DNA from 4 places in the Paenibacillus sp. 7523-1 genome. Region 1 is predicted to be linked to each of the others. Evidence: riboswitches for the same ligand, from Rfam matches in the RefSeq annotation. Region 1 holds a riboswitch; each other region holds the start of a gene.
The links. A riboswitch is a leader RNA that binds a small molecule or an ion and turns the genes downstream of it on or off. The one in region 1 is predicted to bind thiamine pyrophosphate.
Positions count from the first base shown of each region.

Region 1 (4,004 bases):
GCTGAACATCACTTCCACCTTCAAGGACCAGACGGATACTGCCATCAGCTTTGTCAACGATCACTGTTGCTAGAACGGAGTTCACCGCATGAATACTGTTAGGTCCTCCGCCATAAATCTCAGTGGTTCCCGTAACATTAACATTATCAAGAGTCACGTCACCGTTTTCTACGGACTCAAGTATTTTCAAATTACCATTTATTTTGGTGTTTTTTAGAGTGACACCTTGCGAGCTAATAGTTACATTTCCAGTTACATCCCCAAGCGTATATTCACCTGGAGCGGTAAGGTTTTTACTAGGAGCTTGTTCCCCGCCTCCATTATTTCCACCATTGTTACTACCGTTCCCTTTATCTCCGGAACTGCTACCACTACTTCCTTTACTACTACCTTCAGAAGGTTTTGTCGTTTCCGGTTTGGCTTCATTAGAATCTTCAGTTTCATCCCCTGTCTTGGCAGGAGTCATGTAACTATCATATGTAGATTTATTCATTACAAACTCATATGCAAGTCTCGCTAATGCTTGGCGATCTGCAATTCCCGAAGGATTAAATTTTACTGTTCCATCTTTTTGAACTAATCCTTTGATGAAACCAGATTGGTAGGCCAGTGACACAGAATCTTTTGCCCAATTCGATACTTGATCCAAATCAAAAAGTTGAGGTTTGGATGACGGATTCGGTACGTTTTGCTGTTTCCAACCAAAAGCTCTAACGAAAAATACAGCTAATTCTTCTCTTGTTACGTTCTTATTAGGTGAAAAGCTATCTTTCGAAGTACCTTGAGCAATACCAGATTTGACAAGTGCGCCTACATACCCGGCATACCACTGATCTTCCTTAACATCCTTGAATTGGCTTGCCTCAGCAGTATCCGGATTTAAATGAAGCGCACCAACCATGATTTTTGCCAGTTGAGCTCTTGTTACGGAATCAGAAGGCTTAAAGGTCCCATCAGAAAAACCTGTAAGTATTCCTTGTTCCACCAATTTGGTTATTTCAGTTTTGGCATACGAATGATCAATATCAGTAAAAGAATTCTTAGAAGTAGCTACTTCTGCCGATACGGATAAATTAAGAGATAACATGGAGACAACCAGCGACGTAGAAAGCATTAATGATAGTTTGCGATTAAACTTTTTCCATTTTGAATTCAAAACTAAAACACACTCCTCAATAGACTTCTAGTAAAAAAGAATAACAACATATGAATCTTAGGAACTATATCACCTCCTGATCAATAGGATAATAATACCATGTAAACTCATAAAAACAAGTTTATTAAACTATGATTTTACAAAAAAGTTTTTATCCTGGATTGATTTCAATTTTTATCATCTAAACTATTCTGCAATAAAAATAGAAAAGCGCACCACCCGAAATAAAGATTCGAATGGCACGCTCTAAACACATTTTTATTTGACTAGGCTCCGAACCGCTGACGATATCCGCACTTCCGGCATAGTTCTTCCACGGCTTCCCGCTTGGAAAAACCATAAACCAGATTGTTCGCCCGCTCACCTTCGACAATCTCCGAGAATGACTTCTCATGGACGTTACCGAGATTAATGACACCTTCGCCATCGAGGCAGCACGGAACAACCGTTCCATCCACCAGTACGGCCGCCTGACTGCGCAGCGCGTGGCAGAAACCTTTGCCATCATCCTCTGGTGCATCCAGACTTGGCCATTGGAACTCGTGGTCCTGATTGAGATAGACATTCGGCGCAATTTTGACGCCGCTGCCTGGAACCACCTTTTCCTCAATGCGGAAATCCAGATTGAACTCGCGCTCCAGTACCTCCAGTGTTTCCCGGTTCCGATTCATCTGGGCATTCGTGAAGTTATCCTGCGTCAGATTCCAGAGCCGGAACGAGATGATCACATTATGTTTCACAGCTTCCCGGGCAAAAGATAGAATGTTGCTGAGGTAACCCTCACGGTCCGTCGATCCCTCGTGCCCGTCGAAGCTGTGCAGCGAGAAGTTCATTTGTCGCAACGCCGGTTTGCCAAGCAGCTTATGCTGGGTCTTGGGCAGCAATGTTCCGTTCGTTGTTATGTTTACCTTGAATCCCTTCTCGTGTGCGGAATCCAGTAACAAATCAATTTTGGGGTGAAGTAACGGTTCCCCTTTGACATGCAAATAAATGTGTTTGGTATGTGGCTTAATCTGATCCAATATATTGTTGAAGACTTCAGGGTCAATGAATCCTTTGGCACGCTTGGTCTGCGGACAGAAGCTGCATGCCAGGTTACATATGCTTGTAATTTCAATATATACTTTCTTGAACGTTTTCAACTCGGGGTCCCCATTCTGCTTAGGAGGGAGAACAGTCCCACCCTCATTTGTAATCCGGCCCATATGTGCCATCACCATTATATCGGGTTAGGAAGCCAAGGTAAATCCGCGAATGGGTTTAACGTTTAACTTTTGTCACTAAGCCCTCTTTACATCTCGCGGGCACGTGATATATGCTGTGTACACAACTGCATATTTTGAACGATTGCACTAGGGGAGCCTTGCGGCTGAGACGAATGAATGTATTCGGACCCTTTGAACCTGATCTGGATCATACCAGCGGAGGGAAGTGGAGCGGACTTTCAGTTAACGGATTTTCTTCATATTCATATGTACATGAATGTCGGTTGAACTTAACAAGCCCACTCATTTCTCCGGAAATGGGCGGGCTTTTTCGCGTTTACTTACAACAGATCGCAAACAACGTGCATTTCCGTTCAGGCAGTTTTTATTCCAAGGGGGTCAAGGAACCAGATGAGCAACGATGTACAGATTAACAACATGACCTTCACTTTTCCGGATCAGAGACATTCCCCCGTGCTCTCCAATGTGTCGATGTGTGTAAAAAAGGGAGAATTCGTCTCGCTGATCGGCTCCAGCGGGTCGGGCAAGAGTACACTCTTCAAGCTGCTGGCAGGCTTGCTTGAACCCACAGATGGCACGATCGAAATTGCTGGGGTGCCGCCAGGACAGCGACTCGGGCGGGTTGCCTACATGCCGCAGAAGGATTTGCTGTTATCCTGGCGGACGGTTATGGAGAACTGTCTGCTTCCCTCGGAGCTTGCCCCGAGGAAGCAGGACAAGGTGAAGCTGCGAGCTGACATTATGGCCGGACTCGACAGATTCGGCTTATCCGGCTATGAGCATGCCTACCCGGACGAACTGTCCGGCGGCATGAAGCAGCGGGTCGCCCTGCTGCGTACCTTGCTGACGGGAGGACAGCTGATGCTGCTGGACGAGCCCTTCGGCGCGCTCGATGCCATGACCAAGCGGGAGATGCATCGCTGGCTGCTTGAATTGTGGGAAAGCCTCCGCCAAACGGTACTGTTTATCACGCATGATATCGAAGAAGCCCTGTTATTAAGTGACCGGATTATCCTTCTCACTCCTGGCGGTCGGCAGCTGCTGGACATGACGGTACCTCTGCCCCGTCCGAGACATTCGGGCATGGTCTACGATCCGGATCTTATACGGATGCGACAACGGTTGGAGGAACAATTACATGCGAAGCTTTAACGTCAGCAGATGGTTTGCCCGCTATGGCCTGTTCGCTGCGCTTCTCCTCCTGATGCTTGCCAGCTGGGAATGCATCGTTCGATTAGGCTGGGTTCCTTCTTTCATTATCCCTGCACCTACATCGATAGTAAGTTCTCTAGTTGAGCATCGGCGTCTGCTCCTCGGAACCCATCTACCTGCCACATTGATGGAGGTAGCAGTTGGCTTCGGCTTGTCCATCGTGGCCGGAAGCGCTCTGGCAGCGGGCATGCACCTCAGCCCTTCGATTGAAAAGGCGCTGTATCCTTTCATCGTAATCAGCCAGACCATTCCACTGATTGCCCTGTCTCCTGTATTCATTCTGTGGTTTGGCTACACACTCTGGAGCAAAGTTGCTGTGGTATTTCTGATCGCATTCTTCCCGATTGTGGTCAGCACCTATGATGGTCTCCGTCAAGGCGACCCGGAACAGCGCGAACTGCTGATGACCA
Region 1 covers NZ_NPBR01000020.1:3,372-7,375, reverse strand. Annotated here, with positions in the region: gene CHH60_RS21240 (S-layer homology domain-containing protein) at 1-1,156, opposite strand, end outside; gene CHH60_RS21235 (radical SAM/SPASM domain-containing protein) at 1,423-2,298, opposite strand; TPP riboswitch at 2,501-2,603, shown strand; gene CHH60_RS21230 (ABC transporter ATP-binding protein) at 2,773-3,534, shown strand; gene CHH60_RS21225 (ABC transporter permease) at 3,521-4,004, shown strand, end outside.

Region 2 (4,004 bases), on a different contig from region 1:
TGCTTACCGGTTGGAGTCTGGATCATCTGGACGTTAATCAATCCACATGGATGCTTGCGCTATTTACTGCAGGTCTGCTTGTGATCAGCCTGGTTGCTTATCAGTGGCAGAACAGACAACGTGCAACTTCCCTTTGATTACCGTATTGCGTTCGTATTAAATTATAAATTCACCAATTTAGATATTCTATAATGTAGCTATAATGTAAAGTGGCTCCGAGGCATATGCTTCGGAGCCCTTTTTGCTTCAATAATCGTAATGTAGACTGAAACTAATGCAGTTCAATGGTCTACAACTTGATTGCCCAGGAAATAGTTTGCGGTAGGTTATTTCATTTCTGGAGTATAAAATAGTGGTATTAATTAATGAATTACATTCAGCAGGCCAATAATGAGAAGCTCTCTGTTTACTCTGCCAATTATAAAGATCGCGAATATCTCAACATAAGTGAACATTCTAAGAATTCAAAATTAAATCATATTTGACAACTCGGAATTAGGAATCTATCATATCCCTTAATATGTAAGAAACTTTTTTTAAAACTTGGGAGGTTTTCATGATGGGTTTTCAAAAGCGTATTGACCACATCGGTATTGCTGTACGTGATCTGGAGACAACACTGCGTTTCTATACGGAGATTGTAGGACTCGAATTGAAAGACCGGGTAACTCACACGAACGGTGTCATTCAACTCGCTTTCCTTGGCTTCAATGGTAGTGATGAAACGGAGATTGAGTTAATTCAGGGATACAGTGATAAGCTGCCTTCCGAAGGAACGGTGCACCATTTCGCCATCCACGTGGAAGACCTTGATGCGGAATATAAGCGTATCCAGGCTACAGAGGCCGAGTTTATTGATGGGGAGATCATTACGCTGCCCAACGGCTATCGCTATTTCTTCATCTATGGACCAGAGAAGGAATGGATTGAGTTTTTCCAGCGCTAATTATGTGTTCAAAATCAAAGTACAGTTAAACAACACCTATCCACCTTCCTTCAAACAAAGATCGATTCCGATCTATCTTATCCTTTCTGATATTTGATACATTCTCACAAGTATATCGCGCTTGGCTATTCCATCCAGTTCCTGACTGGACACATTCCGGCCTCTGGCCTATAATTACACCTAGTAATGCCCGTAACTTCATAGTTTCCCAGGGGAGTCGGAATTGGCCGGCTGAGAGTGTATCCCATCAAGATACTAACCCTTAGACCTGATCTGGATCATGCCAGCGTAGGAATCGGAGTATATCGAATTGGCCCAGCCATGTGCTGCAGCCACCTCTCTAACGCCTGCACGCGTCCCGGATTACGGGGCGCTTTTTTTGATGGTATCTTTTTGACACAAAAAGTACGTCATCCGGATCATAGCTGGTATAAATCGAAGGATTTATGCACCATGCTTGGATATGAAGCCAAGGAGTACCCCGCGCCACTGGCCGGACCATATGAAGGAGAGAAAACAAGATGAGATGGCGTAAAATGATCGGACTCCTGCTCTTGTGTGTGACACTGGTCACCGTCGCTGCATGCGGCAGCCAAGAAGCAGCACCTGCAGGACAAAGCGGCAGCAGCACCACTGAAAACAGCAGCGAAGGTGACAGCACAGCATTGAAGGATGTTAAGGTCGTGCTCGACTGGACACCCAATACTAACCACACCGGCCTGTATGCCGCCGTGGATCAAGGGTTTTATCAAGCAGAAGGCTTGAATGTCGAGATTGTGCAGCCAGGAGCCGGCGGTGCGGATACGATGGTAGCCTCAAATGAAGTTCCTTTTGGGGTAAGTTATCAGGAGAGTGTAACACAGGCCCGTACACAGGACGTTCCACTCGTCTCCATTGCAGCTGTCATTCAGCATAATACGTCTGGATTCGCCGCTCCGGTGGACCGAAACATCAAATCACCCAAGGATTTCGAAGGCAAATCCTATGGCGGCTGGGGATCACCCGTTGAAGAAGCGGTTATGCAATCCATTATGGAAGGCGAAGGCGCCGATGTGTCCAAAGTAAAAAATATCAATATGGGCGACGCCGACTTTTTTACCGCAGTGAAACGGGACATTGATTTTGCATGGATTTTCTATGCATGGACCGGCATTGAGGCCGAACTGCGGGGAGAACCCCTCGACATGCTGTATGTGAAGGATTATTCCGATGCGCTGGACTATTACACGCCTGTACTCGTGACGAACGAGCAGACCATTCAGAACGACCCAGAACTGGTGAAGGCATTTATGAAGGCTACTTCCGAAGGGTATCAATATGCGATTGATCATCCCGAAGAAGCTGCAAACATTTTAATCAAGGCTGTACCTGATCTCGATAAGGACCTTGTGGTGGCAAGTCAGAAATGGCTGAGCCCAAAATACAAGGATGACGCTCCGCGCTGGGGTGAGCAAAAACAGGAAGTGTGGCAGAACTACACGGACTGGATGTTCAGCAAAAAACTGCTGGATGAGCAGATCGATGTATCCCAAGCGTATACGAACGAATTTCTACCCCAATAAAATATAACTGTATAAGTCGACTTTTATGTACACCGGAACGAAGAGTGCTGAACCCATCTGTAGAAACAAAGTGGTCGCCTAAAAGCTTTCTGAAAGAAAGCTCCTTCGGAAGCATATGCTATCGCCGGATTTCCCCATTAAAAATGGAATCAAGAAATCCGGTGATAACAGCGATCGGAAGAGGGTGCTGCAATCGAAGTGGTAAAGTGTACATTCACGATGTTCTACTTACTCATCTCGAAAGGAGCCGTGATCTCTCATGGCAAGCACACTGCTTAGCATTCAAGTAATTCCCAAAACGCCGAATGGCGAAAATTCGTATCCTTATGTAGATCGGGCTATCGAAGTGATTCAACAATCTGGCTTGAAATATCAGGTCAATCCGCTCGACACCACAATGGAGGGTGAGCTGGAGGAACTGCTGGAAGTTGTCCGTAAAATGCATGAGGTGCTCGTGGAGGCTGGCAGTCCAAGCATCATCTCCCAGATCAAAATCGCCCACAGCCCGAACGGCTTCAGCATGGATACCCTGACGGAGAAATATCGCTAATGCATACGTACTTCAAAAGTGTATGGCCGCCCATTGTGGCGGTTATTCTCTTTATAGCCATATGGCAGGGCGCCGTATCCCTGTTTCATATTGAGAAATGGATGCTGCCCGCACCTTCCGACATCGCGCACGAAGCCGCTTCCCAAGCAGAACGTCTGGGCATGCATGCATGGGCGACCATTCAACTCACGTTAGTTGGCTTCGCGGCTGGCACGCTGGTTGGGCTGCTGGTCGCCATGGTGCTGCATCTGATTCCATTCCTGAAGTCTGCCCTGTATCCTTTACTTATCCTTAGTCAAAATATACCTACGATTGCGCTCGCTCCGCTCCTGCTGATCTGGTTCGGATTCGGACTGCTGCCCAAACTGATTACCATCATCCTGGTCTGCTTCTTCCCCGTTGCCGTCGCTGCCATGGATGGACTGACACGTACGGATGCCGCCATGATGAATTACATGCGCATGGCGGGAGCAAGACGCGGCCCAATTTTCTGGAAGCTGGAGCTCCCGCACGCACTGCCTTCCATCTTCTCCGGCGTCAAGATTGCCGCGACTTACAGCGTCATGGGTGCCATTATTGCCGAATGGATCGGAGCCGACAAAGGTATCGGATATTACATGATGCTTCAGAAGTCCGCTTACCGAACAGATCGTCTATTCGTTGCAATCATGATTATTGTCGCACTCAGCCTGCTGCTCTTCCTGTTCATTGCCCTGCTGGAGAAGCTGCTCGTTCGCTGGCGACCACAGAAGCGCTGATTCGCAGCAGAAGCACTATACAAGGTTAGGAAGTGAATGTGAGATGACACTCAAATATAACGAACAGGCACCACCTGCACCAGGCGGAAGCGCCGGAATTTCAACTCGAGAAGAATCACTCCGCACTGCTTTTACCGCTACCTCCGATTCGGGCAATCAGAGCCTGCCTGCACTGGAAGTACAGGAGG
Region 2 covers NZ_NPBR01000024.1:202,029-206,032, forward strand. Annotated here, with positions in the region: gene CHH60_RS24455 (MFS transporter) at 1-137, shown strand, start outside; gene CHH60_RS24460 (VOC family protein) at 560-946, shown strand; TPP riboswitch at 1,147-1,259, shown strand; gene CHH60_RS24465 (ABC transporter substrate-binding protein) at 1,468-2,508, shown strand; gene CHH60_RS24470 (MTH1187 family thiamine-binding protein) at 2,768-3,058, shown strand; gene CHH60_RS24475 (ABC transporter permease) at 3,058-3,816, shown strand; gene CHH60_RS24480 (ABC transporter ATP-binding protein) at 3,860-4,004, shown strand, end outside.
Region 2: it holds a riboswitch for thiamine pyrophosphate, as region 1 does, so the genes downstream of both, CHH60_RS24465 (ABC transporter substrate-binding protein) here and CHH60_RS21230 (ABC transporter ATP-binding protein) in region 1, are expected to answer to the same signal.

Region 3 (4,004 bases), on a different contig from region 1:
TGAAGATAATGGTTTTGTTGACATCTGTGTCTGCGGGGATATACCAGCCCTGCATCGTACGGCTGCCATCTGCTGCCGGGAACGTGATGTCCTCGTATTTCATGTTCTTGGCCTGCATGGGATTGGAGAACACGGGAGCTACGGTCGGGTTGGATAATACCCAGGCAATATAGCCGTGTAAGGCGATGAAACAAAAGAGCAGAAAAAATACAACGGAGAGCAGCAACGCTACGATAATATGTTTGAACCGGATCAGCCTCGGTGATAACGAAGAAGGCAGATCGGACACTTTCGTTTGCAGCGGGGCTTCGCTCTGGGATGTCGGAAACATGATTGCCCCTCCTTATTAAGATCAATTGAAGATAACAACGAGTTCAGATCAGATAGTATGTCGTGGAGTCCTTGCTGGCATGTGCAGCAAAGTCTTGCTTTTATATCTTTATCGTATGTTTCCATATAGTCAAAGTCAATTGATTGGAGGCATTTGTTACGCAATTGTTATATAGTCCAAAAGATATATGGGTAACATTTCCTGATGGTGCAAATTGCAGGGGGTTTAGTCTTATAAAAAGAAAATATTTACACTTCTTATCGTCATGATTTGGCTCATTTTAGTTTACAGATGAGATCGTTTCTCATATAATTTATGTAACCAAGTTTCATGTGATGAAACATGAGGAGGGCTTTATGCCATGGAAGACCGCAAATTAACCGTCCGGGCTGTAGAACGGGCGCTGGATATATTATTATGTTTTACCACACGGAGCGATCTTGGACTCACGGAAATTGCGAGCCAGATTGGTTTGCACAAAAGTACGGTTCATCGTCTGATGGCGACGCTGGAGGAGAAGGGATTCGTCATTCGCGATGCGGCCACTGAGAAATACAGGCTCGGCATTCGAATCTGGGAGCTGTCTGCTCATATGTCCCGTAGTGATGACCCTGCTATTTTGCTGCTTCCAGCGATGGAGCGGCTCAGAGATCGTTTGGGTGAGACGGTCAGTCTGTACCTGCGGGATGGCAGTGAGCGTATCCGTATTCAGGCTGTTCAGAGTGATCAGGCCATCCGGCGGGTGGCTCCGGTTGGTGTACGTCTTCCTCTATCCGTAGGGGCTTCCAGCAAGGTACTCATGGCATTTGCGACGGAAGAAGACCGGGAGGAGCTGATGAATGGCCCCGAATGGCCCGTATTTATCGATCCCGAAGTTTATCTGGCCCAGATGGGCGATATCCGGGAGAATGGGTATGCGACCAGCTACGAAGAACGTGAGCCTGGAGCGGCTGCAGTATCGGTTCCCATTATGGATCGAAAGGGGAATATTGCTGCTGCGCTATCCGTATCGGGTCCCGTTAGCCGCCTGTCCCAGGAAACTTTGCACGAATATGCACCTGTACTGAAGGAAGCAGCCGCGCAGATGGGCCTCATGTTGTCCTGATCCGGCATGCAATGGAAGATAAAGGGTTGTTTTTCTGATGAGCTTGCGCTAGTCTGTAATGGACAGCCCAGCGGGGCTGGAATGAATTGAATATGAAACTGCGGTACACATACCGCAACTGTTAACGTTACTGGGGGAGTCCGAATTGTCCGGACTGAGACGGGATCGCATGAGATTCCGGACCCTTTGCACCTGATCTGGATCATACCAGCGTAGGGAAGTAATCGGCGATATAACCACGAACACCTGCATAATCCAGCCTTTGGCATGTCTCCACTTGTGGGAGCTTGGCATCAGGCTTGTTATGGGTGATGGACATAAGCCGGTTCCCTCGGGAACCGGCTTTTTTTATTTACAGCGTCAAGCGATCATTCGCAGCAGAGGGGATTATCTTCTTTTGCGGGGGAGCTGAGTTGGGTGTAACCCACTTATGCCTGTGCCAGATTCTGTCTGTGCTATGCCGCTGTAATGTTCTTTCTTCGGAAGTTGGCCGCTCTTTTCTTGCCTATGCGTGGATGATATGGAACGGGTGCATGAGCAATCAAACTGGCCCATCCATGGGACAATCAACGAGGAGGCAGAGGTAGCGATGAGCACAAACAACAGAACAACAGCACAGGAACATGTAGGGCAGGGGTTGGAAAAGGGAACAGTGGCTGCTGAACGGGTCCAACCGTTTCCCGGCAGCCGCAAAGTTTACATTCAGGGCTCGCGTCCGGACATTGCCGTACCCGAGCGTGAAATTGCCCTTCATGACACGAATACACCCCAAGGGGTGGAGCATAACGAGCCGCTGCGCGTGTACGATACGAGCGGCCCTATGACGGATCCCGGATTTCACGCCGATATCCGGGCAGGCCTGCCAGCTTTGCGTGCACAATGGATCACGGAACGAAACGATGTAGAAGCGTACCAGGGACGCACCGTCAAACCGGAGGATAACGGGCTGAAGCCTGGAGGCAAGAGAACCGGAGCTGAAGAATATCCAGGCCTCCGCGGCAAACCGCTGCGTGCACAATCCGGACGCTGTGTCACCCAAATGCACTATGCGAGGCAGGGCATCATTACGCCTGAGATGGAGTTTGCTGCTATCCGTGAGGGCGTGGAGCCGGAATTCGTCCGGCAGGAGCTGGCGAGCGGAAGGGCCATTCTGCCATCGAATATCAATCATCCAGAGAGCGAACCGATGCTGATCGGACGTCATTTCCACGTGAAGATCAACGCGAATATTGGCAACTCTGCCGTATCCTCTTCGATTGAAGAAGAAGTGGAGAAAATGACTTGGGCGGTACGCTGGGGGTCCGATACGGTAATGGATCTTTCCACGGGCAAGGATATCCATACCACTCGGGAATGGATTATCCGCAATTCCCCGGTACCGATCGGGACGGTGCCGCTATATCAGGCGCTGGAGAAGGTGAATGGCGAAGCTGAGGCACTCACCTGGGAGTTGTACCGGGATACGCTCATTGAGCAGGCTGAGCAGGGTGTGGATTACTTTACAATCCATGTAGGCGTACTGCTGCGTTACATACCGATGACGGCCAAACGGATGACTGGCATTGTTTCAAGGGGTGGTTCCATTATGGCGGCATGGTGCCTTGCACACCATCAGGAGAATTTTTTATATACGCATTTTGAGGAAATCTGTGAAATCATGAAAAGGTATGATGTAGCCTTCTCTCTCGGAGATGGACTCCGCCCGGGCAGCATCTATGATGCCAATGATGAAGCCCAGATGGCTGAACTTGCTACGCTTGGTGAACTGACACAGATTGCGTGGAAGCACGATGTGCAGGTGATGATTGAGGGGCCAGGACATGTGCCGATGCACAAGATTAAGGAGAATGTCGACCTTCAGATGGAGATCTGCAAGGAGGCACCATTCTATACACTCGGTCCGCTGACAACCGATATAGCACCAGGCTATGACCATATTACCTCAGCCATTGGAGCGGCGATGATCGGCTGGTTCGGAACGTCGATGCTCTGTTATGTGACACCAAAGGAGCATCTGGGCCTGCCAAACAAGGATGATGTCCGGGAGGGCGTTATTGCCTACAAGATTGCGGCACATGCCGCTGATCTGGCCAAAGGCCATCCGCGTGCACAGCGCCGGGATGACGCGTTGTCGAAGGCCCGTTTCGAATTCCGCTGGCGGGACCAGTTCAACCTGTCACTGGATCCGGAACGTGCGCTGTCCTATCACGATGAGACACTCCCGGCTGAAGGGGCCAAGGAGGCCCATTTCTGCTCCATGTGCGGACCTAAATTTTGCAGCATGCGCATTACGCAGGATATTCGTGCATTTGCCGCAGACAAAGGCTTGTCCGAGAATGAGGCTGTAGCGGCCGGAATGCAGGAGAAGGCTGAGGAATACCGAACCCGAACCTAAGCTCGTTACAGCGCAATTTAAGCAGCCTAAGATATATAAAAGCCGTTCTCTCCACTACTGGGAGAAGAACGGCTTTTAGTTGTAATCCTTTAGCTTCGTTGATAAGAAAAGTAAACTTCCGGATATTTCTATGTTGGAGCCGGCTAACGGCTACTTAAGCACAGCGTTGACGT
Region 3 covers NZ_NPBR01000030.1:45,830-49,833, forward strand. Annotated here, with positions in the region: gene CHH60_RS27570 (alpha/beta hydrolase) at 1-331, opposite strand, end outside; gene CHH60_RS27575 (IclR family transcriptional regulator) at 693-1,436, shown strand; TPP riboswitch at 1,559-1,672, shown strand; gene thiC (phosphomethylpyrimidine synthase ThiC) at 2,026-3,831, shown strand.
Region 3: it holds a riboswitch for thiamine pyrophosphate, as region 1 does, so the genes downstream of both, thiC (phosphomethylpyrimidine synthase ThiC) here and CHH60_RS21230 (ABC transporter ATP-binding protein) in region 1, are expected to answer to the same signal.

Region 4 (4,004 bases), on a different contig from region 1:
AGTCGATGCATGGTGCTCCCTCATCAAAATCTGACGATTTAACTCAACCACCACAGTTTTTACCTGCAAATTAAAGGATTGCAGCAGCTGATCTACATGATTCAAATCGTCATTAATGTTCATGCTCTGCCCGTTTACGATGATGTTCACTGCATAATCTCCTTTCTGCTCAAACGCTCCGGACTCAATTCATCAATGCCAAGTTCTTCCGAAGAATGGCCAGCAATCAAATCAGCCATCAGACTGCCGGTTATTGCGCTCAGTAAGATGCCGTTTCTGTAATGTCCAAATGCTGCATATAGCCCAGGTACGCTTTTACAAGCTCCCAGATAAGGCAAACCGTCAGGAGTCGCTGGTCGAACCCCTGCCCAAGCACGGATAAACTGGGCTTGCTGAATTCCAGGGACCCAGCCTGCTGCGGATGCAAGCAGCTTTTGAATACCTTCAACAGTTACATCACGATCCGAGCGCCCTGGTAAACTGGTTGCTCCGATCCAGACTTCGCCGTTTGCTTTGGGGACAATGTATACATTATCTGCATAAACCGTCTTGTCAGGTCGGTAATCTGCATCATGTTTCGCATATTGTATTGCTGCAATTTCACCTTTCACCGGAAGAGTGGGCAGGTTAAGACCCACCTGTTTCAACATCTCTCCACCTTGTAATCCAGCTGCGACAACAACATGCTTACACGTTAATCTTCCAATCGACGTTTCCATACCCTGGACTCCACTCGAATCCGCAGTTAGACTTACATTCTGTACACCTTCGATTAATTTGGCCCCCATTGTTTGAGCTGCGACCGCATAGGCACGTGCCAAATTGACAGGAAGAAGTTCACTTTCTGAAGCTCTATACAGAGCCCCGAAAGCTTCCTTGCTTATCCATGGGGCTTCACGTTGAAGATTGGAATGATCCCACCAAATTTGCTCTGTAAGCAAATCTGTACTTTTTCTGGTATCGCTATACTTTTTCATCTCGTCTTCATTCCGAAATGGTGTAATAAATCCATTCTGCTGCAAGCCAATTTCAATGCCGCTTAGTCGTTGAATCTGTTCTTTTTGCTGATGCAGTCGTTTTCTACTTTCATATGCTAGTTTTGACATCATAGTAGTATGAAACGTCTCGCTGTCTGCAGCTAACATGCCCGCTGCGGCAGAAGATGTCTCACTTGCAATACGCGCACGCTCGATTAAAATTACTTCTTTACCTCGTGAAGCTAGCTCATACGCGATGGCACAACCTATAACGCCGCCTCCCACCACTATCGTTTCCGCATGAAGCTTGCCACGAAGTTCTCCACGTATTTGGGCCGTAAAAGCTGCTCCATTTCGGTAAAGGCTGCCACTTCGTCTTCGACCTCTTGCTTCTCCGCTCATTCATTCACCTCCGCGATTCGTTCTTATTTCTATCGTTCAATAGCCTGCCTCAAGGCTGCTGCTGCGCTTTGCGGATTATCGCTAGCCCAGATAGATGATATTACTGCCGCACCACTTGCTCCGACTGCACGTACAGCAGCTATGTTTGCCGGTTCAATGCCGCCAATGGCAATTACGGGAATGGAAACGCCTGAACATATTTCAGACAGGGCGGATAGCCCTCTCGGCTTGATCCCAGGTTTACTGCTGGAGGAAAATACATGACCATAAAAGAGGTAATCTGCTCCGCGTTCTTCAGCTTCTCTAGCTTCGTGAAGAGAGTGAACAGAAATGCCGAGACGAAGTCGATCGCTTTTGTTCAGGCTGCTGCCTTGAATAGTCGTCATATTGGACTGGCCCCAATGAACCCTCTGAATTAATACATGCTTTTCCAATTCATTCAGCTCACATAGACCATTGATCACGATCCTGTCAGATGGAATTCCTGCGTACAGCAAACTATACGCCCATTGAATTTTTTGTTCGGTGGTTAGATGTTTCTCCCGGATGTGAATATAGTCAAGCCAGGGCCATACATCCGTTGCAATCTTCACAAAACGTTGTTCATCCCCTATGCCCGGCGAAACAGCATGCAGTTCAAACGATAATGAATTCACAAGTTTCTTAGAGATATCCGTTTGGTTTCACCTTCCCTGCTGTCAATATGTAAGCACAAAAAAGCCACTCCCGTAGGGAGTGGCCGCGATAACATGTCAAGTTAGTTAAACGAGCTTTACATGCCAGTTGTCAGGTATACAAGCTATAAACCATAGCCTTGATATATACGAGATATCTTCATGTTCCACTCGTGAGCATTCACATTCGCTGCAAAATCGAATATTAATTTGCCCATATCATTAACTAAAACGCGCCACTTCCCTACGCTGGTATAATCCAGATCAGGTGCAAAGGGTCCGGAATCGCATTATTCCATCTCAGCCGCAACGAGCGGCCCCCCTAGTGATCATATGAAGTTGTAGCCTATGTTACCATAGTCACCTTTTTTTGTCACCGTTGATTTCTCAAACTCATGTTGATGTTTGATTGTAGAGTACTTCATTGCTCCACAACAACTAGTTTTTCTCAGACCAGGCTTCGACGTCCCATGTCTTGGTGACCCAATCCTGATAAAATTCAGGTTCATGGGAAACGAGCAATACTGTACCTTTAAACTCTTGCAGAGCTCGTTTTAGCTCCGCTTTTGCTGTTACATCCAGGTGGTTTGTCGGTTCATCAAACAGGATCCAATTGCTTTCACGCATCAGAAGCTTGCACAAGCGAACTTTCGCTTGTTCTCCCCCACTCAGTGCACTCAGCGGGCGAGTGATGTGCTCGTTTTTCAAACCACAGCGGGCCAGATGCCCTCGTACTTCGTTCTGCGTCAGGTGAGAGAATTCGTTCCACACATCTTCAATCGGCGTAATATTGCCCGCACGGACCTCCTGTTCAAAATAAGCTGTCTCCAGATAATCCCCCAGGAACGTTTTACCGCTAATTGGAGGTATCTTTCCCAATATGGTTTTAAGAAGTGTCGACTTACCTACACCGTTACATCCGACAATGGCTATTTTCTCACCACGTTCGATTGTCATTGTCATTTTAGGCAGCAAAGGGTAGGAATAACCAATCTCAAAATCAATTCCCTCGAATACTGTTTTGCTGCTGGCACGGGCATCTTTGAATTTAAATGTCGGTTTTGCTGCTTCATCCGGGCGATCGATTCGTTCAATCTTGCCCAGCTGCTTCTCACGGCTTTTAGCACGTCCGGAAGTGGAGGCTCTTGCCTTGTTACGCTGAATAAAATCTTCCTGTTTCTTAATATATTCCTGCTGTTTCTCATAGGCATCGATATGTTGTGCTTTTTGCATATCGGCCATTTCAAGAAACTTATTGTAGTTGGCAGCATATCGCGTCAATTTAGCAAATTCCAGATGGTAAATGACGTTAACGACTTCATTCATGAACTCCGTATCATGCGAAATCAGGATAAATGCATACGGGTAATCTTTTAAATATCGCGTTAACCATTCGATGTGCTCAACGTCCAGGTAGTTTGTTGGCTCGTCCAGCAAAAGAGCCGTCGGTTTCTCGAGCAGCAACTTGGCGAGCAATACTTTGGTCCGTTGTCCCCCGCTTAGAGCAGCGACGTCACGATCAAGCCCAATAGCGGATAATCCAAGGCCATTCGCCATTTCTTCCACTTTTACATCAATCAAATAAAAATCACCCTGCTCAAGCTGCTCCTGGATTTCACCCATTTCTTCCAGCAGTTTTTCAAGCTGGTCTGGGTCTGCATCAGCCATCTGGTCTGTAATGGCCAACATTTCTTTTTCCAGTTCAAGCAGGGGAAGGAAGGCATCTTTTAAAACGTCACGGATTGTTTTGCCAGGAGTCAGCTTGGTATGCTGATCCAAATATCCGTACCGGACTTTTGGTGTCCACTCTACTTTCCCGCTATCTTTCAGCAATTTTCCGGTCAAAATATTCATTAAAGTGGACTTTCCTACACCATTTGCTCCGACCAGGCCTACACGCTCTCCTGCAAGTAAACGAAAAGATACATTTTTAAATAACGTGCGGTCACCA
Region 4 covers NZ_NPBR01000002.1:96,213-100,216, reverse strand. Annotated here, with positions in the region: gene thiS (sulfur carrier protein ThiS) at 1-150, opposite strand, end outside; gene thiO (glycine oxidase ThiO) at 147-1,379, opposite strand; gene CHH60_RS00555 (thiamine phosphate synthase) at 1,409-2,035, opposite strand; TPP riboswitch at 2,278-2,387, opposite strand; gene abc-f (ribosomal protection-like ABC-F family protein) at 2,492-4,004, opposite strand, start outside.
Region 4: it holds a riboswitch for thiamine pyrophosphate, as region 1 does, so the genes downstream of both, CHH60_RS00555 (thiamine phosphate synthase) here and CHH60_RS21230 (ABC transporter ATP-binding protein) in region 1, are expected to answer to the same signal.